Regions from separate parts of the Streptomyces sp. NPDC058665 genome, predicted to be linked through region 1. Evidence: riboswitches for the same ligand, from Rfam matches in the RefSeq annotation. Region 1 holds a riboswitch; each other region holds the start of a gene.

The links. A riboswitch is a leader RNA that binds a small molecule or an ion and turns the genes downstream of it on or off. The one in region 1 is predicted to bind cyclic di-AMP.
Positions count from the first base shown of each region.
Region 2: another riboswitch for cyclic di-AMP. It lies ahead of ACFWV8_RS22660 (M23 family metallopeptidase); the one in region 1 lies ahead of ACFWV8_RS24460 (transglycosylase SLT domain-containing protein).
Region 3: another riboswitch for cyclic di-AMP. It lies ahead of ACFWV8_RS27115 (NlpC/P60 family protein); the one in region 1 lies ahead of ACFWV8_RS24460 (transglycosylase SLT domain-containing protein).

Region 1 covers NZ_JBHXRX010000039.1:29,262-32,528, reverse strand. Annotated here, with positions in the region: gene secD (protein translocase subunit SecD) at 1-1,122, shown strand, start outside; gene ACFWV8_RS24460 (transglycosylase SLT domain-containing protein) at 1,197-1,940, opposite strand; cyclic di-AMP (ydaO/yuaA leader) riboswitch at 1,945-2,136, opposite strand; gene ACFWV8_RS24455 (ScbR family autoregulator-binding transcription factor) at 2,860-3,267, shown strand, end outside.
Region 2 covers NZ_JBHXRX010000034.1:65,326-68,592, reverse strand. Annotated here, with positions in the region: gene ACFWV8_RS22670 (GNAT family N-acetyltransferase) at 1-357, opposite strand, end outside; gene ACFWV8_RS22665 (HPr family phosphocarrier protein) at 491-772, shown strand; gene ACFWV8_RS22660 (M23 family metallopeptidase) at 845-1,648, opposite strand; cyclic di-AMP (ydaO/yuaA leader) riboswitch at 1,663-1,833, opposite strand; gene ACFWV8_RS22655 (M16 family metallopeptidase) at 2,041-3,267, opposite strand, start outside.
Region 3 covers NZ_JBHXRX010000048.1:19,051-22,317, reverse strand. Annotated here, with positions in the region: gene ACFWV8_RS27120 (ABC transporter ATP-binding protein) at 1-766, opposite strand, end outside; gene ACFWV8_RS27115 (NlpC/P60 family protein) at 861-2,042, opposite strand; cyclic di-AMP (ydaO/yuaA leader) riboswitch at 2,041-2,202, opposite strand; gene ACFWV8_RS27110 (ATP-dependent DNA helicase) at 2,417-3,267, shown strand, end outside.

The DNA of each region.
Region 1 (3,267 bases):
GGTCCTGTGAAGGGGTTCGGCGTCACCCTGGGGATCGGCGTGCTCGTGTCGATGTTCTCCGCCCTCGTCATCGCGCGGGCACTGACCGATGTGGCGGCACGCTCCCGCTTCGTCGCCGATTTCCCCGGCGTCAACGGAATCGGCCTGCCGGGCCGCGTACGTACGTATCTGACCCGCCGCGCCCCTGATCTGTTCCGCAGGTCGCGGCGGTGGCTGGTCGTCTCGGCCGCGGTGATGGCCGTCGCGGTGCTGGGTGTCGCCCTGCGCGGGGTGAACCTCGGCGTGGAGTTCACCGGCGGGCGGCTCATGGAGTACGCGACGACCCGGCCCGTCGATGTCGACACGGCTCGCACGGCCCTGGCCGACGCGGGCTTCGCCGATGCCGAGGTCACCACGGCGGGCCGGCAGGAGCTCTCGGTGCGCACCGGGGACACGAGCGAGCGGGCCGAGGCGGCCATCCGCGGCGCCCTGAGCGAGGAGGGCGGACCGACGACGAAGGTACGGGACGACCTGATCGGCCCCAGCCTCGGCGATGAGCTGAGGCGCCACGCGCTGATCGCGCTGGGGATCGCCGTCGGGGTCCAACTCCTGTATCTGGCCGTGCGGTTCAGATGGTCGTTCGCGGTGGCGTCGGTGGCCGCGCTGGTGCACGACGTGGTGATCCTGATCGGGGTCTTCGCGTGGCTGGGCCGTCCCGTCGACGGGATCTTCCTCGCCGCGCTGCTCACCGTCATCGGTTACTCGGTGAACGACTCCGTGGTGGTCTTCGACCGGGTCCGTGAGCTGTGGGCGAGGGCGCCCCGCGCTTCCCTGGTGCCGACCGCGCGAACCGCTGTACTACAGATGGTGCCCAGAACCGTGAACACCGGCATGGGCGCGCTGTTCATCCTCACGGCGCTGGCGGTACTCGGCGGGGACTCGCTCAGGGACTTCGCGCTGGCCCTGCTCATCGGTATCTGCGTGGGCACGTACTCGTCCGTGTTCACCGCCGTGCCGGTCGCGCTGGCGATGGAGACGTCCCGCAAGGGGGGTCCGGGGGCGCCGCGGGGGCGGCGTGGCGCGGGCCGTTCACGGACGGTGCCGCGTCGCGGACGCCCGGCGGACAACGGGGCGCGGGTGTGAGCGCGTGAAGGCCGCCGGCCGGGCCGCTGGTGCGGTCCGGCCGGCGGTCGGTGAGGTGACGGACGCCGCAGGGTCTAGTAGGGACCGTTGACGTTGTCGATGGAGCCGTAGCGGTCGGCCGCGTAGTTGCAGGCCGCGGTGATGTTGGCGACCGGGTCGTAGCTGTCGGTCGACGTGCCGGGCACGTGGTACGCCTCGAACGTCGGGGCGATGACCTGGAGCAGGCCCTTCGACGGGGTGCCGGCCGCGGCGTTGGAGTCCCAGTTGTTGATGGCGCGGGGGTTACCACCGGACTCGCGCATGATGTTGCGGTGGATGCCGTCGTACGAGCCGGGTATGCCGTTCTGCGCCATGACGTCCAGCGCCTCCCGGATCCAGCCGTCGAGGTTGTTGGTGTAGGTCTTGGCGGCGGTCTCGACGGCCTCGGTGGCCTCGCTCTCCGACGCGGTCCCGGTCGGCGCGGCCCCCTCGGACTTGGCCTTCCCGGCGAGCTTCAGCTTCAGGCCGGGGTGGATGAGCGAGGGGTTGTCGCCGACGGCGGCGCGGTTGGTCTTGTAGATCGCCTGCCAGCCACCGCTCACGGAGCGGGCCTTGGCGATCTTGGCCAGCGACTCGCCCTTGATGACGGTGTGGGTCACCTTCTGGACGGCGGTCGAAGCGGCCGGGGCCGTCTTGACGTGCTGCGGGGCGGGGGCCGCGCCCGCCGTGGTAGCGGTCACCAGGGGAAGGGCGAGTGCTGCGCCGCCCGTGCCGACCGCGATGAGGCGGCGGGCGAGCGGGCTGGTGCGGGAACGGCGGTGCTTACCCTCTGCGGGCATGACGAAATCCTCTCCGTCGCCTGCGAGGTGAGCTGTCGGGTTCGAGCGGGAGATGCCCGGCCGCGATAGTGCGCGACTTCACCCCGAGCCGGTCCGGTGCAACGGATCGGCGACTTACCTGGGTCCCCCGCTCCTGCCGTCCATGAGTTGTTGGGTGCGGTTTCCGGACAGCGGCAGGATTCGGCGTTCCGCCCGGAATGACGAGAACGTAAGCGAGAAGGTCCGGGCGAAACAAGTCCTGAATTCACAGGGCCATGCCATTCACGGATCCGGCGCCGGTCAATTCGAATTCGGGCGAGGCGATTCGGGCCTCAACTTTCTTTTGCGGCACGGGAGGTGGGGCGGGGCGGCGAGAAGCGCGGTCCTTCAAACCTGTGACACACATCACGAGCTTTCGGTGCAACCACTCGCACCCAACACCACCCAAAAAGGGACAAGTTAGGCTTGAAATACCCATAACGACCGCACCGCAAAATGGACAAATGTGCGCTTTCCAATAGGGCGGGGTGGGGTGGTTTCCCGGCCCCGCTCCGCCCTTGTACGCGGGCTGGTCGACCGCCCAGGAGCTGGGCAGCAGAGCACCGAGCGCGCAAGGTGCGGAACCTTCGGAACGTGCCGAACAAGCGCCTACACTCCGGGAGTTGCTTTCACGAGGCCCCCGTGTCAGGGAATGGTCAGGTCCCGCCAGAATTCGGATTCCACGGAAACGGAGAGGATGGAGAATCGGTTGCCGGCGAGCCGTGTTCATCCCGTGGGGAGGACATCGGCCGCCTCGGACCGGTGCGCCCACTCCTTGGCTACGAGGACCGTCTTCCGATCCGCCTGGACTGCTTCGGTAAGATACGTACTACGCGGTTTGTTTTTCAATACCTGTCGTCACAGCCCGACTACGAATCTATGCAAGGCAGGAGGGAGCCCGATGGCGCAGCAAGACCGTGCAATCCGGACCCGCCGGTCGATCCTCGAAGCGGCGGCGGCCGTCTTCGACGAGCGCGGCTACAACTCGGCCACCGTCGGCGAGATCCTCACGCGGGCGGGGGTGACCAAGGGCGCCCTGTACTTCCACTTCACCTCGAAGGAAGACCTCGCGCTCGGGGTCCTCGACGCCCAACTGGCGATCGGACCGTTCCCCGAGCAGAGCAGCAAACTACAGCTGCTCGTGGACCAGGGCATGGTCCTCGCACACCGGCTGCGCCACGACCCGCTGGTCAGAGCCAGTACGGGCCTGGCGCTCGACCAGAGCGCACTCGGCATCAACCGCGGCACACCGTTCGAGTCGTGGGTGGCGCAGAACGAGGACATGCTGCGCCAGGCGAAGGAGCAGGGC
Region 2 (3,267 bases), on a different contig from region 1:
GTCCTGGACGAGGAAGGCGACCTCCGCCTCGTCGGCGGGGGCCGACGCGGCCCTGCCGTCGCTGTCGACGCGGTCGTAGCGGACGGTCGCGACGAACTCGCCGTGGACGGTCACCGCGAGGCCCACCCGGTCCACGTAGTCGTGGTGGGTGAACCGGTAGACGTCCTTGTCGGAGAGCCGGGGGTAGGGCGCGAAGAAGCGGTAGTACTTCGACTCGTCGGACACCTGCTCGTAGAAGTTGACCAGCCGCTCGGCGTCGTGGGTGGTGATGGGGCGGACGCGGGCCGTGCCCCCGTCGCGCAGCACCACGTCTGCTTCCCAGTGAGCGGGGTACGCGTGCTGCGACGGCGGCGTCATGACACGAGCCTACGGCGCGCACATGGGTAGCGGCGGTTACCCGGCCGGGGCAGGCTGGGGGTGCCGCACCGGGCCGTTCCGGGGCACATGAGACACTGGTCTAGACAACAACTGTGACTTGAAGGGCAACACCATGGCTGAGCGCCGCGTCAATGTCGGCTGGGCCGAGGGCCTGCACGCCCGTCCCGCCTCCATCTTCGTCCGGGCCGCCACGGCTTCCGGCGTTCCGCTTACCATCGCCAAGGCCGACGGCAGCCCGGTCAACGCGGTGTCGATGCTCGCCGTGCTGGGGCTGGGCGCGCAGGGCGGCGACGAGATCGTCCTGTTCTCCGACGCGGACGGTGCGGAGATCGCGCTGGACCGGCTGGCGAAGCTGGTCGCCGAGGGTCTGGACGAGCTGCCCGAGACCGTCTGAAGCGCGAGCGCACGTTCCTGGCACGTATGGCGAAGGCCCCGGCAGGATGCCGGGGCCTTCGTCGCGTGGTGACTAGACGTTCACGCCGTGGGAGCGCAGATACGCGACCGGGTCGATGTCGGAGCCGTACTCCGCGGTCGTCCGCGCCTCGAAGTGCAGGTGCGGGCCGCTGGAGTTGCCGGTCGAGCCGGAGAGGGCGATCTGCTGCCCCGGGGCGACGCTCTGGCCGATGGAGACGCCTATGGACGAGAGGTGTCCGTACTGGGTGTACGTGCCGTCGTTCATACGGATGACGATGTTGTTCCCGTACGCGCCGCCCCAGCCGGCCTCGACGACGGTGCCCGCGCCGACGGCCACGACCGAAGTGCCGGACGCGGCACGGAAGTCGACGCCGGAGTGGCTGCCGGAGGACCAGAGCGCGCCGCCGGTCCTGTAGCCGGTGGTGAGCGAGGAGCCGGCGACCGGGAGCCGGTAGGAGTTGAGGCGCTCGCGCTCGGCGGCCCGTGCCGCGCGCTCCTTGGCGGCGCGGAGTTCCTTGGCGCGGGCCTCCGCCTTGCGCTTCGCCTCGGCCTTGGCGCGCGCGGCGGCCTTGGCCTCCGCCTTCGCTTCCGCGGCCTCTTCGGCTGCCGCCCGCTGCGCGTCGGCCTGGGCGTCGATCTTCGCGGCGAGCGAGTCGTCGATGACGATGGCACGGGGCGGGGCCTCGGGGACGGCCTCCTGGGCGAGGGTCGCCTCCGCGTCGGCGGCGAGCGCCGGGGATGCGAGGGTGCCGATGACACCGGCCGCGGTGAGGGACGCGGCTCCGGCGAAGTTCGCACCTCTGCGCGTCATTCGGTTCCGGGCACGGTGCTTCCCGGTGGCACGGGTGAACGCCATTGAGGTGGCTGGTCCTTTCCTTCCTTCTCGCCTACCGGGCAGGGCCTGGCTGACGGGTTCGGAGCAGGAAGGTCTCCTACGGGGGTCCTCCGCGCATGGCGAAGGGCGCCCGATTCACCCCAGGGACAGGTTGGGTCCCCGGCTCCCCAGGCTCGCGCCTGACGGGGACTCGGCGATGGCTGTCCGGTGCCGCGGACGCGGCGGGCTCTGACGAACAGCCGGACCGACGCTAGGCGTTCATCTTTCAATCACCAAACGGACAGCCCGTTTTGTAGCGCACGCCACAGGGCATTCGGGCAACCCACCCATAAATACGGACAAATAAGGGAACCCCGGCGACAAGTTCGTCACCGGGGTTCCCTTTGTCCTGATTCCCGTACGGGATCGTGCCGTCAGCCGGTGACGACCTTCACCTCGCCGATGTCCAGCGCCTCGACCGGCTCCCGGATCACCGAGGCGTCCCCGACGAGCACCGTGACGAGCCGGTCGCCCGGGAAGGCGCTGACGACGGCGGCCGTCGCCTCGACCGTGCCGGTCTCGGCCAGGCGCGCGTACAGCCGCGCCTGGAAGTCGTCCGGCAGGTGCTGTTCGACCTGGTCGGCGAGCGTGTCCGCGACGGACGCGGCCGTCTCGTACTTCAGCGGCGCGACCCCGACCAGATTCTGTACGGCCGTCTCACGCTCGGCGTCCGTCAGGCCTTCGGCCGCGAGCGTACGCAGGACCTTCCACAGGTCGTCCAGCGCGGGCCCGGTCGACTCGGTGTCCACAGACCCGCTGATGGCGAGCATGGAGGCGCCCGTGCCCTCCGGGTCGGAGCGCAGCACCTGCGCGAAGGCCCGCACGCCGTACGTGTAGCCCTTCTCCTCCCGCAGCACCCGGTCGAGCCGGGAGGTGAGCGTGCCGCCCAGGCAGTACGTGCCGAGCACCTGGGCCGGCCAGACGCGGTCGTGCCGGTCGGGGCCGACGCGGCCGATCAGGAGCTGGGTCTGTACGGCTCCGGGCCGGTCCACGATCACGACACGGCCGGTGTCGTCGGCCGTCACCGGCGGCACGGGGCGCGGCTCGGAGGTGTCGCCCGTCCAGTCGCCGAGGGTCTCGGCGAGCAGGGCGTCGAGGTCGACACCGGTGAGGTCGCCGACGATCACCGCGGTGGCGGTGGCGGGGCGGACATGCGCCTCGTAGAAGGCCCGGACGCCCTTGGCGTCGATGCGTCCGACGGTCTCCTCGGTGCCCTGGCGCGGGCGCGACATGCGCGAGGTCTCCGGGAACAGCTCTCTGGAGAGCTGCTTCGCCGCGCGGCGGGCCGGGTTGGCCTGCTCGTGCGGGATCTCGTCCAGCCTGTTCGTGACGAGCCGGCCGACCTCGCTCTCGGAGAACAGCGGCGCGCGCAGGGCGTCGGCGAGCAGGCCGAGCGCCTTGGGCAGCCGGGAGACCGGGACCTCCAGCGAGACCCGTACACCGGGGTGGTCGGCGTGCGCGTCCAGCGTGGCGCCGCAGCGCTCCAGCTCGGCGGCGAACTCCTCGGCGGTGTGCTTGTCGGTGCCCTCGGACAGGGCGCGGGCCATGATCGTGGCCACGCCGTCCAGGCCGTCGGGCTCGGCCTCCAGCGGGGCGGCGAG
Region 3 (3,267 bases), on a different contig from region 1:
CGCCGCCGGCGATGATCGCGAGGAAGATCTCCTCCAGGGTCGGCTGCTTCTCGACGTACTCGACCGTGGCGGGCGGGAAGAGCTGCTTCAGCTCGGCGAGGGTGCCGTTCACGATGATCCGACCCTGGTGAAGGATCGCGATCCGGTCGGCGAGCTGTTCGGCCTCGTCCAGGTACTGCGTGGTGAGCAGGACGGTCGTGCCGTACTCGGCGAGCTCCTTGACGGCGTGCCACACCTCGATACGCGCCTCGGGGTCGAGCCCGGCCGTCGGCTCGTCCAGGAAGATCACCGGCGGATTCCCGATGAGGCTCATCGCGATGTCCAGCCGACGGCGCATCCCGCCTGAATACGTGGACACCTGCCGCGTGCCGGCGTCGGTCAGCGAGAAGCGCCTCAGCAAGTCGTCCGCGATGGCGCCCGGGTCCTTGAGGTGGCGCAGCCTGGCGACGAGTACGAGGTTCTCCCGACCGCTGAGGATCTCGTCGACGGCCGCGAACTGCCCGGTAAGGCTGATGGACGCCCGCACATCCGCCGATTGCACGGCGACGTCGAAGCCATGGACGCCGGCTGTCCCCGCGTCGGCCTTCAGGAGCGTGGCGAGGATCCTCACGGTCGTGGTCTTGCCCGCCCCGTTGGAGCCGAGCAGGGCGAAGATGTCGCCCCGCGCCACGTCGAAGTCCACGCCGCGCAGCACTTCGAGCTTCCCGAACGACTTCTCCAGACCCCGCACGCGAATCGCCGGACCGGCGATCGATTGGGTCACCATGGTCATCTGCCTCCTTCGCGGAGCCTTCCGGTCGGCTGTGAGGAGGCTCCTGAAGGGAGGATGGAGGGTTGACCCAGCGTCAAGGTCAAGCCGGTCAGGCCGGGCGCACGCTGCCGTAGATCGGCATGTAGTAGATCGACTCCTCGCGGACGTTCGCGCCCGGTTTCGGCGCGTGGATCATCTTGCCGTCGCCCTTGTAGATGCCGACGTGGCTGATGTCGTCGTAGAAGAACACCAGGTCGCCGGGGAGCAGGTCCGCCGTGGCGACGCGCTTGCCGACATTCACCTGGTCCCAGGTCGTACGCGGCAGCTGCACGCCCGCCTCCTTCCAGGCGGCGGCCGTCAGCCCCGAGCAGTCGTACGAGCTGGGGCCGGTGGCGCCCCACACGTACGGCTTGCCGATCTGGGCGCGGGCGAAGGCGAGGACCTTCTCGGCCTTGGCCGCGTACGTACCGTCCGTGGTGCCGGAGCCGGTGCCGGTCCCCGTACCGGTGCCCGTGCCCGTGTCGCCGCCGGTCGCGGGCGCCTCCTCCTGCCGCGCCTCCTCCTGGCGCTTGCGCTCCGCGGCCTCCTCCTTGGCCTTCGCCTCGGCCTTGCGGCGCGCCTCCTGCTCCTTCTCCCGCTCCAGGGCGGCGAGCCGCGCCTTCTCCTCGGCCGTCAGCTCGGAGAGCAGCGACCGCGCCGCCGCGAGCTTGTTCTGGACCTTCTGCTTGCCCTCCTTGAGGGAGGCCTGCGACTCCGTCAGCGTCTCCAGGCTCTTCGTCGCCTTGGCGCGCTGCTTGGCCGCGGACCGCTGCTCCTTCTGGAAGTCCTCGACCGCCCCCTGCTGGCGCTCGGTCAGCCGGTCCATCAGCTGGGTCTGCTCGAAGTACGACTCGGGGCTGTCGGCGAACATCAGGGCGGCCGTCGGACCGACGGCGCCCGCGCGGTACTGCGCCGCGGCATACGTACCGAGGGCGCGCCGCGCCTCGTTCACCTTGTCGGCGCTCTTGGCGACGTCGTCCAGGACCCGGTCGACCGACTTGCGCTGGGTGTCGGTCGCTTCCTTCGCCTTGTTGTACTGCTGCGTCGCCGTACCGGCCTGCCGGTACAGGTCGTCGACCTTCTTCTGCACTTCTTCGATCGAGGGCTTGGGCTCGGCCGGCGCGGCGGTGGCGCTCTGCGTCGAGAGCAGCGTCACCGAGGCGAGGGCGGCCGTCGTGAAACCGACGGCGGGGGTGTTCGCCCGTATTCCGGTGCGAGCGCGCGTCTTACGATGCGATGCCAAGGCCGGCATCTCCTTCCGTGGACCGCCTACCGGGTTAGCTGTCGGGTTCGGGCGGAACGGAAGGCTGCCCTACGGGCCTGGTGAGCGGCCCGATTCACCCCGGTGGAACGTGGTGGGTCCCCGGTTCCGAACTCCCTTGCGGGAAGCCCGGATTCGGCGGAGGCCGTCCGCTCGGCGCCGATCACCGATGGAGTACGGACCACCTCGGCGTGCACGCTAGCCAATGCGTGGTGCCGCTGTGAAGGTTGATGGCCGATATGCCCGATACATTTTCGTGACCTTTCGCATAAACACCCTCGGAGACCCCCCTGAGGCCATCCCGGCGCCCCCGCCAAGTCATGTGGCAGTCCGCTGTCAGTGCGGCACCCTAGACTCAGGAAGCGATGAGCAGCCTCTTTGACGACAGCTTCCTGGCGGACCTCCAGCCCTCGGCCGAGGAGCCCCCGCCGCCACCCGAGGACACCGCTCCGGAACAGGTGCCCGACGATCTCTTCGGAGGGAAGTTCGACGTGCCCCCGCCCCGGGATCCGCACCACCGCGACGGCGCCCCGCGCACCGTCGTGGACCCGGCGGCGCTGCTCGAAGGGCTGAACGAGGAGCAGCGCGCCGCCGTCGTGCACACCGGATCGCCGCTGCTCATCGTGGCCGGCGCCGGCTCGGGCAAGACCCGTGTGCTGACCCACCGGATCGCGCATCTGCTGGGGACCCGCCGGGTGCATCCGGGCGAAATACTGGCGATCACGTTCACCAACAAGGCCGCCGGCGAGATGAAGGAGCGTGTCGAGCAGCTCGTCGGCCCGCGCGCCGCCGCCATGTGGGTGATGACGTTCCACAGTGCCTGCGTGCGGATCCTGCGCCGCGAGTCGAAGCGGCTCGGCTTCACGTCGTCGTTCTCGATCTACGACGCGGCCGACTCCAAGCGGCTCATGGCTCTGGTCTGCCGCGATCTGGACCTCGACCCCAAGCGGCACCCCCCGAAGTCCTTCAGCGCCAAGATCTCGAACCTGAAGAACGAGCTGATCGACGAGGAGACCTTCGCCGGTCAGGCGAGTGACCCCTTCGAGAAGACGCTGGCCGAGGCGTACCGGATGTACCAGGGGCGGCTGCGCGAGGCCAACGCCCTGGACTTCGACGACATCATCATGACGACGGTCCATCTGCTCCAGGCGTTCCCGGACGTCGCCGAGCACTACCGCCGCCGCTTCCGCCATGTCCTGGTGGACGAGTACCAGGA